2 regions of the Rhodococcus qingshengii JCM 15477 genome follow, and region 2 is predicted to be linked to the other one. Evidence: riboswitches for the same ligand, from Rfam matches in the RefSeq annotation. Region 2 holds a riboswitch; the other holds the start of a gene.
The links. Region 2 has a riboswitch for S-adenosylmethionine ahead of M0639_RS23040 (FAD/NAD(P)-binding protein). Riboswitches for the same ligand answer to the same signal wherever they lie in the genome.

Region 1 (5,985 bases), 730 kb from region 2:
GTGATGGCCGAGATGGAACGCGAGTTCGCCGAAGACTTCGCGGCCACTGCAGCAAGCACCTTCCGCGCGAGTTCCAATATCTCGGTGACCAATTCGCTGTACCACTACTACACGCTCATGAGTGGACGGTCGGTGGTGCAGAAGTCCGCCGCCGTCAAATACGTCGACACGACGGTCAAGGCCGGTTTGCGCGACATGGACTCACTGCTCGCCAAGCGCTCCATGGACTTCTTCTGCCTCAACGACGGCAGCGCTCCGGAGATCGATCTGGAACTTCGGACACGCAAGATCACGGAGTTCCTGGAGAGCTACTACCCCATCCCGGCGCCCTGGGAAGCCTAGACGAAACAAGGGCCCAGCCGATTTCGGCTGGGCCCTTGCTACTTCGGTCGATCAGCGTGCTGTCACATGCTCCCGTTGCACCGGAATGGGCAGACCGAGATTGTCACGCAACGTCGTTCCTTCGTAGTCACTGCGGAGAACACCTCGATCCTGCAGCAGCGGCACCACGTCGTCGACGAACTCGTCGAGGCCGGTCGGCACAAGGTGCGACCCGAGGATGAACCCATCCGAACCGTCGTTGCTGACAAACGAATCTATTTTCTCGGCAACCTGCTGCGGTGTACCGACGATCGGTCCACGCTCGAACTGATCGATCACCACTTCGCGCAGATTCAACTTCTTGCTCTCCGCTACCGCGCGCAGTTTTGCGACGGTCGCGAAACGATCTTGGTGAATGAAGGCGCGGCCCTGGATGATCGGCGGAGCCTCGGGATCCGGAGCGATATCGGGTAGTGGTCCTTCGGGGTCGTACTTCGACAGATCGAGATTCCAGATCTGTTCGAGCAGAACCAAAGCGGTCTGGCCGGTGACCTGCTGGTCGCGAATCTCTCGGTACTTCTCGATCGCATCTGCCTCCGAGGTGCCGAGAACAAAACTCGCCGACGGCAGGATCTTGATGTCACCCGGGTCACGTCCGGCCGCAACGGCACGTGCTTTGATATCGCGATAGAAATCGGCCGCCTCGGGCAACTGACCGTACGGTGAGAAGATCGCGTCGGCATTGCCGGCAGCAAAATCGCGCCCCTGCGGCGACACCCCGGCCTGCAGAATAACCGGGCGCCCTTGCGGGCTACGCGGCACTGTGAATCGGCCGTTCACGTCGAAATGCGATCCATGAAAAGCGAATTCACCGGCATCCGGTCGCGCGAGAAAGCGCCCTGATGCCTTGTCGGCCACGATGTCGTCGCTTCGCCACGAATCCCACAGTTCACGCACCAGCGCTACGGTCTCCTCCGCACGCTCGTATCGTTGCGCGCGGTCGAGGTATCCGCCGCGGCGAAAGTTCTGGCCGGTGAATGCGTCGAACGAGGTGACGACGTTCCAGGCGGCACGTCCTCCGGACAACTGATCGAGCGTCGCGAATTGGCGGGCCAGTTCGTACGGCTCGTTGAACGTGGCATTGATAGTGCCGGCCAATCCGAGGTGTTCGGTTACCGCCGCCAACGATGCAAGGACCGTGAAGGTGTCCGGCCTACCGATGATGTCCTGATCGAAAATCTGTCCTGCACGCTCACGAAGGGCAAGGCCTTCGGCGAGGAAGAAGAAGTCGAACTTCCCACGCTCGGCGGTTCGAGCGGTGTGTTCGAAGGAATCGAACTCGATCTGGCTGCCCGCCTGCGGATCCCACCATGCAGTGTGATGGTTGACGCCGCCGAGGTAGGCACCCAGGATGACCTGCTTACGCTTCTGAGAACTCATGAAAATGTATTCCTCGTCTGTCAGGCGGCCGGAGTACCGGCGGCGTAGCGGTTGGGAACGTCGATGGGTAGGCCAAGCAGTCCGCGAAGATTCGTCTGCGGATACTCGGTGCGGAATACGTTGCGTCGCTGCAATTCAGGTACCAGCTCACCTGCGATCGCGTCGAGGTCGTCCACGACGACGCCCGGCCGCAACCGGAAGCCGTCGATTCCCAACTGCTGCCACCGGAGCAGAAGATCTGCCAACTCAGCCGCGGTGCCGGTGAAGGTCAGCGCGTCCGAACGGTATTCGGCGCCGGCCTGCGCGTCGAGGCGAGCGAGCCGTTCCTTTCCGGTTTCTTCCGGAGCATCGAAGAATACGACGATGTCGGTGAAGACCCGAAGCGGTTCGCCGGTGCGCTGCACGTGTTCTTCGGCTGCTCGCACTTCACCCAGGATTGCCGTGACCTGCTCGTCGTCGAACGGCGTCACGAACACCAGATCGGCCGTCCGCGCCGCCAGCTCGTACGCGACCCGCTGATGTGCCAATGCGGTGACGACGGGATGCCCCTGCGGCGGGCGCGGAGTCACCGACGGTCCACGGACCGAGAGGTACTTTCCCTCGAAGTCGATGTAGTGCAACTTGTCTCGGTCGATGAACCGGCGCTGCTCCACGTCGCGGATCTCGGCGCCGTCCTCCCAGCTGTCCCAGAGTCGCCGGATTACGTCAGCTGCCTCCGCAGCTTCGTCGAACAGGTCGCGCACGAAGTCCGGGAGGACGCCTGAAACGATCGACTGACGGTCGGCATCGGTGAGAACTGGGATGTCGCGGCGCCCGAACTGTGCTGCCTCGGATTCCGACGCCGACACCTTCACCTGCCACCCGGCGCGACCGCGCGAGGTGTAGTCCAGCGTGGCAACGGCTTTGGACAAGTGGAACGGTTCGGTGTGAATGGTGGTGATAGTCGGGATCAACCCGATGTTGCTCGTGATCGGTGCCAGTCGGGCGGCCACGAGATGTGCGTCGAGCCGAGCGCGCACCCGGTCAACCGCGTCGTCGACAGGCTCGAGTGGGTTGGCCGGCACCGAGAGACTGTCCTCGATGGTGACGAAATCGAGCAGACCACGCTCGGCGGTCGCCACCACGTCAGTCCAATACGACGCGCTGAACAGCTCACTCGGGCGCGAGTGCGGCTCTCGCCAGGCCGCTGGGTGCCAACCGGCACCGTCCAGCGCTACGGCGAGATGCAACGGAGCAAGATAAGAAGAGGGGGTGGAGGTCATCGGCGCATACTCCTGTTCGAGAACTACTCGGGAGCGCACAGTGCCGACCGCAGAAGCCGTCAGCACCCGACTGGCGGTTCTCGTGGCGACTGCCGCTTGCGACACGCACCGCGCGTGTCGCCAGGTGTGATTCCGGGGCACCCCATCGGCATGAAGGGTTGCCGTCCAGCTAGCCGGTCCTTGTTGCTGGAGCTCTGCACCTACCTCGACGGTAGTGAGTACGCGACCGCCCGGCAATCACCCAGAACTGCGCGTGGGTGCCGGAAACCGCCTGCGACCTCAGATGATCGAGCGTGCCGCCTTTTCGCTCTCGAGGATTCGAATGCCGGCAGCACTGAGCCTCCGGGCACCCTCGGCCGCGTCGACGGGCTCACCGACCGTCACGTGCGCGCCGAGTGGAACGACCGAATGAACAATTGTCTCGTCGTACACGTGCACCAGATTGCACCCCTGAGCCCCGTCACGACCACGCTGACCACCGACTTCCACATTCAAGTCCTGGGTGTAACACGTCGACGACGCCACGGAAACCGGAATGCCGGCGAACGTCGCCGTCGTCGAATAGTGCAGATGCCCAGCAAGAATCGCCCGGACGTCGCTGCCACGCAAGACGTCCGCCAACCGGGACTGATCGCGCAACTCCACCAGAACCGCGAGATCCTGAATGCACGGAACCGGCGGATGATGCAGCGCCAGAATTGTTCCGTCGGGCGCCGGCACCGCCAATTCTGCGCGTAGCCAATCCAATTGGCCATCCGTGATCTCACCGTAGTGATGCCCGGGAACCGACGAATCCAGGGTGATCACCCGCAGTCCGTCAAGGTCGTAGACGTTGTCGACGGGATGATCGGTGGCGTCCTCGCCCAACAGCAGAGATCTGAACGTAGGGCGGTCGTCGTGGTTGCCCATCGCCCAGACGACCTGCGCATCGATCTCGGCCGCCACGGGTTCCACGATGGCTTTCAATTCCGCGTATGCGTCGGGGTGTCCCTGGTCGGTCAGGTCGCCGGTGAATATCAGTCCATCCGGGCGTGCGCCCGAGGCCACGATCCCGCTGAGCACTTCCCGCAATCTCGTCGACGCATCCACGGCGTCGTACAACTCCCCCTGAGCCACCAGATGCGTGTCACTGAGGTGCACCAGGAAATGCTTCGGACGCGGGTACTCGGCATTCCGAACGCTCATCGGTCTCTCGCTTCCGCTTGCCGACGCGTAGGCGCCGGTGCGGCACCTACTGATCGTCGAGACTAGTCAACCGACCAACAGTGACTGATCGGGGCACACCCGACGAACACGAAGCGAACTCCCGCGGCGACCCTCGGGATCGAGTAGTTGAAGCTGCGAGTAGTGTGTGGACAGTGTTGTTCCTGACCAGTCGGCGTTACGTCGACCTTCGCCTGCAGGCGAGCGCAATGTGTACGCGCTCGCTCTGACCTGACGCGTACCAGGAAACATTTCTTCGAATCTGCCCGGCCTCTGGTGCCGCGCTGCGTTTCGCTCCCTTGATTTTCGAAAGGCATAGTCATGCCCAGCTCCACCTCCACCGGCGTGCCGGAAAAGTCCACGTCGCGTTTTCCGTCCTGGGCGACGGCATTCGGACCGCAGATCGTCGCCGGTCTCGTACTCGGTGTCATCATCGGTCTCGTCGCCCGGGCAATGCCTGATGCAGCCGACGGCAACGTCAACTGGTTGGTCGGCACCGTGCAGACCATCGGTTCGAGTTACGTCAAGCTGCTCACCGTTGCGGTTATCCCGCTGGTGTTCACCGCCATTGTCAGCTCCATCGCCAACCTGCGCCAGGTCGCCAATGCAGCTCGCCTGGCCGTGCAGACCTTGCTCTGGTTCGCGATCACCGCTTTCATTGCTGTGATCATCGGCATCATCGTCGGCCTGATCACCGATCCCGGTTCACGGACCGATGTCGCCGCCGAAGCAGCAAAGGAACCCAAGAGCTCCGGCTCGTGGTGGGCGTTCATCACCGGACTGGTTCCGAACAACTTCCTGGGGCTGGGCGCAAAGACTTCCGTCGCCGAAGGCGTGGCGACTACATCGCTGAGCTTCAACGTCCTGCAGCTGCTCGTCATCGCCGGCGCAATCGGCATTGCTGCACTGAAGATCGGCCCCAAGGCTGCGCCGTTCCTCGAGTTCAACGCGTCGCTGCTCGCGATCGTCCAGAAGGTCCTGTGGTGGATCATCCGCCTTGCCCCGATCGGCACCGCTGCGCTGATCGCCAACGCTGTCGCCACCTACGGATGGGATGCGATCGGGTCGCTGGGCGTCTTCACCGCCGCCATCTACATCGGTCTGGCGATCGTGTTCTTCGTGGTCTACCCCATCCTGATTGCCGCACACGGCCTCTCGGTTCGAAGCTTCTTCTCCGGCGTCTGGCCCGCAACTCAGCTCGGATTCGTCTCGCGCTCGTCGATCGGCACCCTGCCGTTGACCGAACGCGTCACCGAACGCAACCTCGGCGTTCCGCGTGAGTACGCCTCGTTCGCCGTTCCGCTTGGTGCCACCACGAAGATGGACGGTTGCGCCGCAATCTATCCCGCGATCGCGGCGATTTTCGTCGCAGGCTTCTACGACGTTCCGCTGACCTTCACCGACTACCTGTTGATCGTCGTCGTCTCGGTCATCGGCTCAGCGGCAACGGCCGGAACCACCGGTGCGACAGTCATGCTCACACTCACACTCTCCACCCTTGGTCTTCCCCTGGCCGGCGTCGGACTGCTCCTCGCAGTCGAACCGATCGTCGACATGGGCCGTACCGCAGTCAACGTCACCGGCCAGGCACTGGTCCCGGTCATCGTCGCAAAGCGTGAGGGAATCCTCGACAAGGAGCGCTTCGACGCTCCCCGCAACGGTGACCCCTTCGCCGAGGAACTTGTCGACGCGTAACCCTCGATGACTACAGCAGCGTCCTCGCACCTGAGCAATACGGTGCGGGGACGCTGCTTTTCAC
Region 2 (5,985 bases):
TACCTGCAGGCGGACTACGACGCACTGGTCGGGCCTTTCGTTTTTCCCGCGCCTCGACTGAGCGAACTGGCTGCGTACGTTTCAGCGGACAGCCCGGTGACGCTGAGTCTGACCGTGCCGGCCGGCCCATCCGATACGGCGGCCGCACTCTCGAACGCGCTCGCCATCCCTGGTGTTCACGTCGCCGCCGTCGAGGTGGGAATTCCTGACGGGTTGGACGCCGATGCGGCCTTCGAGGAACTCTCTCGTGTCCATGCCGCTCATCCCGACGTCGACATTTTTGTCGAGGTGCCTCGAGGTGATCGGCGCGCGGGCTATCTCACAGCTCTCGAAACTGCCGGGCATTCCGCAAAGTTTCGCACCGGCGGGATTGTCGCCGAGGCGTACCCGAACGAGGAAGAGCTCGCCGATGCGGTGATATCCGTTGTCCGAGCGAATATCCCGTTCAAGGCGACTGCGGGACTGCACCACGGTGTGCGCAACACCGATCCGGAAACAGGCTTCGAGCAACACGGCTTCCTCAACATCATGGTGGCCGTCGACGCGGCGAGGCGGGGCGCCGATCGTTCGGAAATTGTTGCTGCACTGTCTCAGCGCGATGGAAAATCGATCGCGCAAGCCCTGGCCGACCTCACCGAGGACGAGGCCGGCGAGGTGCGTCGCCGATTCCTCTCGTTCGGTACCTGCAGCATCTCGGACCCTCTGACCGAGCTGGAAGGCCTCGGGTTGATCGTCCGCTCCGACAAAACCGAAGGAACTCTCGTATGACTGTCACGACCATCGACATTCCCGCCGACTCACTGTTCGGTCTCGACAATCTGCCGTACGGGGTCTTCTCCCCCGCGGGAGGGTTACCGCGTGTCGGTGTGCGCGTCGCCGAATCGGTGGTCGATCTCGCAGCGACACTAGGTGATTCCGTCTTCTCCGAACCGACTCTGAACGCGTTCATGGCTCAGGGACGAGATCAGTGGGTATCGGTGCGAAACCGGATCACGGAGCTCGTGACTAGCGAAATAGACTCGAATGCAGTGTTTTCCGTTGATTCGGTGACAATGCATTTGCCGATCGCAGTGGCCGATTACGTCGACTTCTACGCCTCGGAGAATCACGCAACCAACCTCGGGCGGTTGTTCCGCCCGGACGCAGCCCCCTTGATGCCGAACTGGAAGCATCTTCCCGTCGGATACCACGGGCGCTCGAGCACCGTCGTCGTCTCCGGCACCGACATCGTTCGTCCCTGCGGACAGCGGAAGGCACCCGATCAGGAAAGCCCGGACTTCGGACCGTCCCGGCGCCTCGACATCGAAGCCGAGATGGGATTCATCGTCGGAACTCCCTCGAAGATGGGCGATTCCATCACCCCGGACGAATTTGCCGAGCACGTCTTCGGCGCCGTCGTCGTGAACGACTGGTCTGCCCGAGACATCCAGGCGTGGGAGTACGTGCCCCTCGGTCCGAACCTGGGGAAGAGTTTCGCGACCTCCATCTCACCGTGGGTCGTACCCTTGCTCGCTCTCGAAGCAGCCCGAATCGACACTCCGGTGCAGGATCCCGAACCGCTTTCCTATCTGCGTGGTGAAGAGAAGTGGGGGCTGGACATCGACCTGGCCGTCGAGTGGAACGGTCACGTCGTCTCCCGGCCGCCCTACGCCCAGATGTACTGGTCGCCTGCGCAGATGCTCGCGCACACCACCATCAACGGCGCAGCAGCGAGCACCGGCGATCTCTTCGCGTCCGGAACCATTTCCGGACCGGACAAAGATCAGCGCGGCGCCTTCATCGAGTTGACGTGGGGCGGCAAGGAACCCGTAGCTGTGGGCTCCGAGACCCGTACCTTTCTCGAAGACGGCGACACCATCGCCATCTCAGCCACCGCTCCCGGCGTCGGCGGATCACGAATCGGCTTCGGGGATGTTCACGCTCGGATCCTGCCTGCAACGCAAACCGAAAGATAGTGATTGACAACTGTTTGATTCACGCTGATCTGATGTCCGGAATTCCTTGCCTCACGATTCTCCGAAGATAAGCTGGACTAACCATCCAGAGCGATCGAGAGTCCTGGCTCCGTGACGTCGCAGCAACCCCCTCTGCTGAGGTGCGGGTGCTTTCTGCCAGGTCCGATGGAGGACTCGTGCCAGGCGATCGACCCCGTACCTCAGTGGGGACAGCAGCTGTCATCGTGATCGTGGGTGGTGGACCCCGCGGGACCGGCGTACTCGAGCGGATCCTCGCTCACGAATCGGTGAACGCCGATCCCACACCGATCGAACTTCACGTTGTCGACCCGTATCCGGCAGGCGCCGGCCGTATTTGGCGAGGCAGCCAGGCGCCGCTTCTGTGGATGAATTCGACAACCGCGGACGTCACGATGTTCACCGACGAGACCACCGCCGTGATCGGCCCGGTGCTGCCGGGTCCGACCCTCGCGGAATGGGTCGCCGAGCGCTCGGCTGAGCTTGCCGAATTCCCAGAAATCGCAGCAGAAGTTCCGACGCTCACCCCGTCGTCGTTTGCATCGAGGTCACTGCAGAGCCGATACCTGAACTGGGTGTTCGAGACTGCAGTCGACTCCGCGCCAGCGCACGTCGACGTTCGAGTTCATCGACGATCCGTGGTCGACATCGTGAACGTCGGCGAGACACAGACAGTTCATCTGGACGACGGAGCTGTCATCGACGCGACGACCGTCCTTCTCGCACAGGGGCACCCCGATGCGTTGCCTGCCCCACGCGAAACCGCGCTGACCAGCTTCGCGTCCGATCACGGGTTGACGTATGTGGGTCCGGGCTACACTGCCGATCTCGACGCCGATGTCATTCCCGAAGGCGAACCGGTTCTGATCGCCGGACTCGGGCTGGCTTTCATCGACTGGATGGTTCTCCTCGCCGAGAGCCGTGGCGGCATCTTCGAACGCGGTGAAGACGGCGTCCTCACTTACGCTCCCTCGGGTCGGGAACCCCTGTTGTATGCCGGATCTCGTCGCGGGGTGCCGTATCATTCCAAGATTTCGTACTCGATCGCTGACGCGCGGCCACCGCTACCGCGGTTCTTCACCGCTGATCTCGTTCCCGGCGACGGACCGTTGGATTTCCGAAACGACATCTGGCCCTTGGCGTCGAAAGAACTGGCAGGCGCCCACTATTACGAGCTGTTCGCATCTCATCCGGATCGGACAGTGGGCACCTGGGAGGAGTTCGACGCCGAATTCGCCTCGCTGGCTTGGGGATCGCCTCGATTGCAGGAACTGGTCGAGAACGCAGTCCCGAAGCCGGAAGACCGTATCGATCTCGAGCGGCTGAACCGCCCACTCGGCGGTGAGCGCTACGACGGGCTTGCCGAGGTCCAGTCCCGGATCACCGAATACATCTCGGCAGATGTCGCGCGGAGGTCGGACCCGTATTTCAGCGCCGACGCGGCTGTCTTCTCAGCGCTGCTGTCGACGTACATGACCGTCGGAGAATTGTTGCGGCGCGGCAGAATCCCGGCCGAATCCGTCGCCAAGGACGTCGAGGGTTGGCTTCATTCGTTCTTCAGTTTCATCGCCAGTGGTCCGCCGCCCGAGCGTTTGGAACAGTTGGTCGCCCTCAACGAGGCGGGCATCGTCCAGTTCCTCGGGCCGGATTCGGTGTTCTCCACCGAGATCGACCCGGCAACGGGGGCTGGGATCTTTGTCGCGCGCAGTGCGTCGCACACCGACATCGTGGCCGCGAACACCCTCGTCGAAGCACGCTTGCCGGTTGCGTCCATCAGCGCGAGCGGTGACTTGCTCCTGCGGACGCTTCACGGTCGGGGCGAGGCAGTCGAACTTCGTGCGACCGTGGACAGTTCGGCGAAGCTCGCCGTCGACGGTACTTCACGAATTCTCGACCGGAACAACACTGCTCATCCTCGCCGCTTCGCGGCCGGGCCGTGGGTTGCAGGCCACAACTGGTCGGCGGCTTTCCCTCGTCCCCGTACCAATGCAGGGTTCTTCCGGCACAACGACGCCCTGGCGGCGGAGATTTTGGGCGCTGCGCGCCTGTGAGCGGTTAGGGAGTCCAGAGACTCCCTAACCGCTCACGGGGGCTGTGCCCCTCCTAGCTGAACACCAACTCACCCTCGTCAACCGCGACGGTGATACTGCCGCCCTCTTCGAGGAGATCGTCGAGCAGCATGTCGGCGATCTTGTCGTCGACCACACGCTGAATCGAACGACGCAACGGGCGAGCCCCGAACTCGGGTTGATGCCCGTGCTCGGCAATCCAGTCCACTGCGTCGGCAGTGAACTCGATCTCGATGCCCTTGGACTGCAGCCGCTTCCGGCTGTCGTCGAGCAGCAGATCAGTAATCCGGTGCAGTTGCTCGGTGTCGAGCTTGCGGAAGATCACGATCTCGTCGATACGGTTGAGGAACTCCGGCCGCATCGATTCGCGCAACCTGGCCATCACGCGGTCGCGCAGTGGCTTCTCCGCCGACTCTGCGTCACCCGTGGTGAAGCCGAGTCCACCGGACTTGCTCGAGATGATGTCCGAGCCGAGGTTGCTGGTCATGATCACGACGGTGTTCTTGAAGTCCACCGTCCGACCCTGACCGTCGGTCAGACGCCCGTCGTCGAGCACCTGGAGCAAGGTGTTGAACACGTCCGGGTGTGCCTTCTCGATCTCGTCGAGCAGGATCACCGAGTACGGGTTACGACGCACCTGTTCCGTGAGCTGTCCGGCCTCGCCGTAGCCGACGTATCCGGGAGGAGCACCGACCAATCGGCTGACCGTGTGCCTCTCACCGAACTCACTCATGTCGAAGCGCAGCATCTTGTTCTCGTCTCCGAAGAGTGTGGCAGCCAGAGCTTTTGCGAGCTCCGTCTTGCCGACGCCAGTGGGTCCGAGGAACAGGAAGCTACCGACGGGACGATCCGGATCGCTCATACCGGTCCGGCTACGACGCACGGCACGCGCGATTGCGCGAACGGCGTCATCTTGCCCGATGACACGACCGTGCAGTTCCTCTTCCAGACGGCGCAGGCGATCTTTCTCTGCCTGAGTCATCTGGCTTGCCGGAATACCCGTTGCGCGAGCGACAACTTCGGCGATTTGTTCAGCGGTCACGTCCGGCGTTTCCTCGGAAGGAACCGAGGATCCTGCCTTCTCGAGACGCTTTGCGACGCCGTTGATCTCGTCACGCAGGGTCGACGCCTTCTCGTACAACTCGTCGGCGACGGCTTTTTCCTTGTCGCTCTCGAGCTGCTCGAGACGCTGCTGCAGCGCAGCGGTGTCTACCGTGGCCGTCTTCAAGCGAAGCCTGGCGCCGGACTGGTCGATCAGGTCGATTGCCTTGTCCGGCAAGAACCTGTCGCCGATGTAACGTGCCGACAGCTCTACCGCAGCGGTGATCGCCTCGTCGGTGTAATGGACCTTGTGGTGATCCTCGTACCGACTGCGCAGTCCGCTCAAGATCGCGATTGCGTCCTCGATCGACGGCTCTCCGACCTGTACGGGCTGGAAGCGCCGCTCGAGCGCGGGATCCTTCTCGATGTTCTTGCGGTATTCGTCGAGCGTGGTGGCGCCGACGATGTGCAGTTCACCGCGAGCGAGCTTGGGCTTGAGGATGTCTCCGGCGTCCATCGCACCGTCTGCGCCGCCTCCGGCACCGGCGATGGTGTGCATCTCGTCGATGAAGACGATCAGCTCGTCCTTGTGTGCGGTGATCTCGTCGATCACCTTGGTCAGCCGTTCCTCGAAGTCACCGCGGTAACGGGTACCCGAGACCATGCTCGAGAGTTCGAGCTGGACGATCTTCTTGCCCACCAACGATTCCGGGACATCCCCGTCGACGATGCGCTGGGCGAGACCTTCGACGATGGCAGTCTTGCCGACGCCGGCCTCACCCACCAGGACCGGGTTGTTCTTGGTGCGGCGGGAGAGGATCTCGATGGTCTGTTCGATCTCGTCGGCGCGGCCGATCACCGGATCGACGCCGCCGTTGCGGGCGCGATCGGTGAGATCGATG

Region 1: linked by a shared signal. The riboswitch ahead of M0639_RS19605 (LLM class flavin-dependent oxidoreductase) and the one ahead of M0639_RS23040 (FAD/NAD(P)-binding protein) in region 2 are both predicted to bind S-adenosylmethionine.

The regions. Positions count from the first base shown of each region.
Region 1 is NZ_CP096563.1:4,313,095-4,319,079, forward strand. It holds gene M0639_RS19595 (stealth family protein) at 1-342, shown strand, start outside; gene M0639_RS19600 (NtaA/DmoA family FMN-dependent monooxygenase) at 394-1,761, opposite strand; gene M0639_RS19605 (LLM class flavin-dependent oxidoreductase) at 1,782-3,128, opposite strand; SAM riboswitch class IV at 3,111-3,224, opposite strand; gene M0639_RS19610 (phosphodiesterase) at 3,303-4,208, opposite strand; gene M0639_RS19615 (dicarboxylate/amino acid:cation symporter) at 4,548-5,921, shown strand.
Region 2 is NZ_CP096563.1:5,042,729-5,048,713, forward strand. It holds gene M0639_RS23030 (hypothetical protein) at 1-768, shown strand, start outside; gene fahA (fumarylacetoacetase) at 765-1,955, shown strand; SAM riboswitch class I at 2,034-2,127, shown strand; gene M0639_RS23040 (FAD/NAD(P)-binding protein) at 2,132-4,024, shown strand; gene M0639_RS23045 (ATP-dependent Clp protease ATP-binding subunit) at 4,077-5,985, opposite strand, start outside.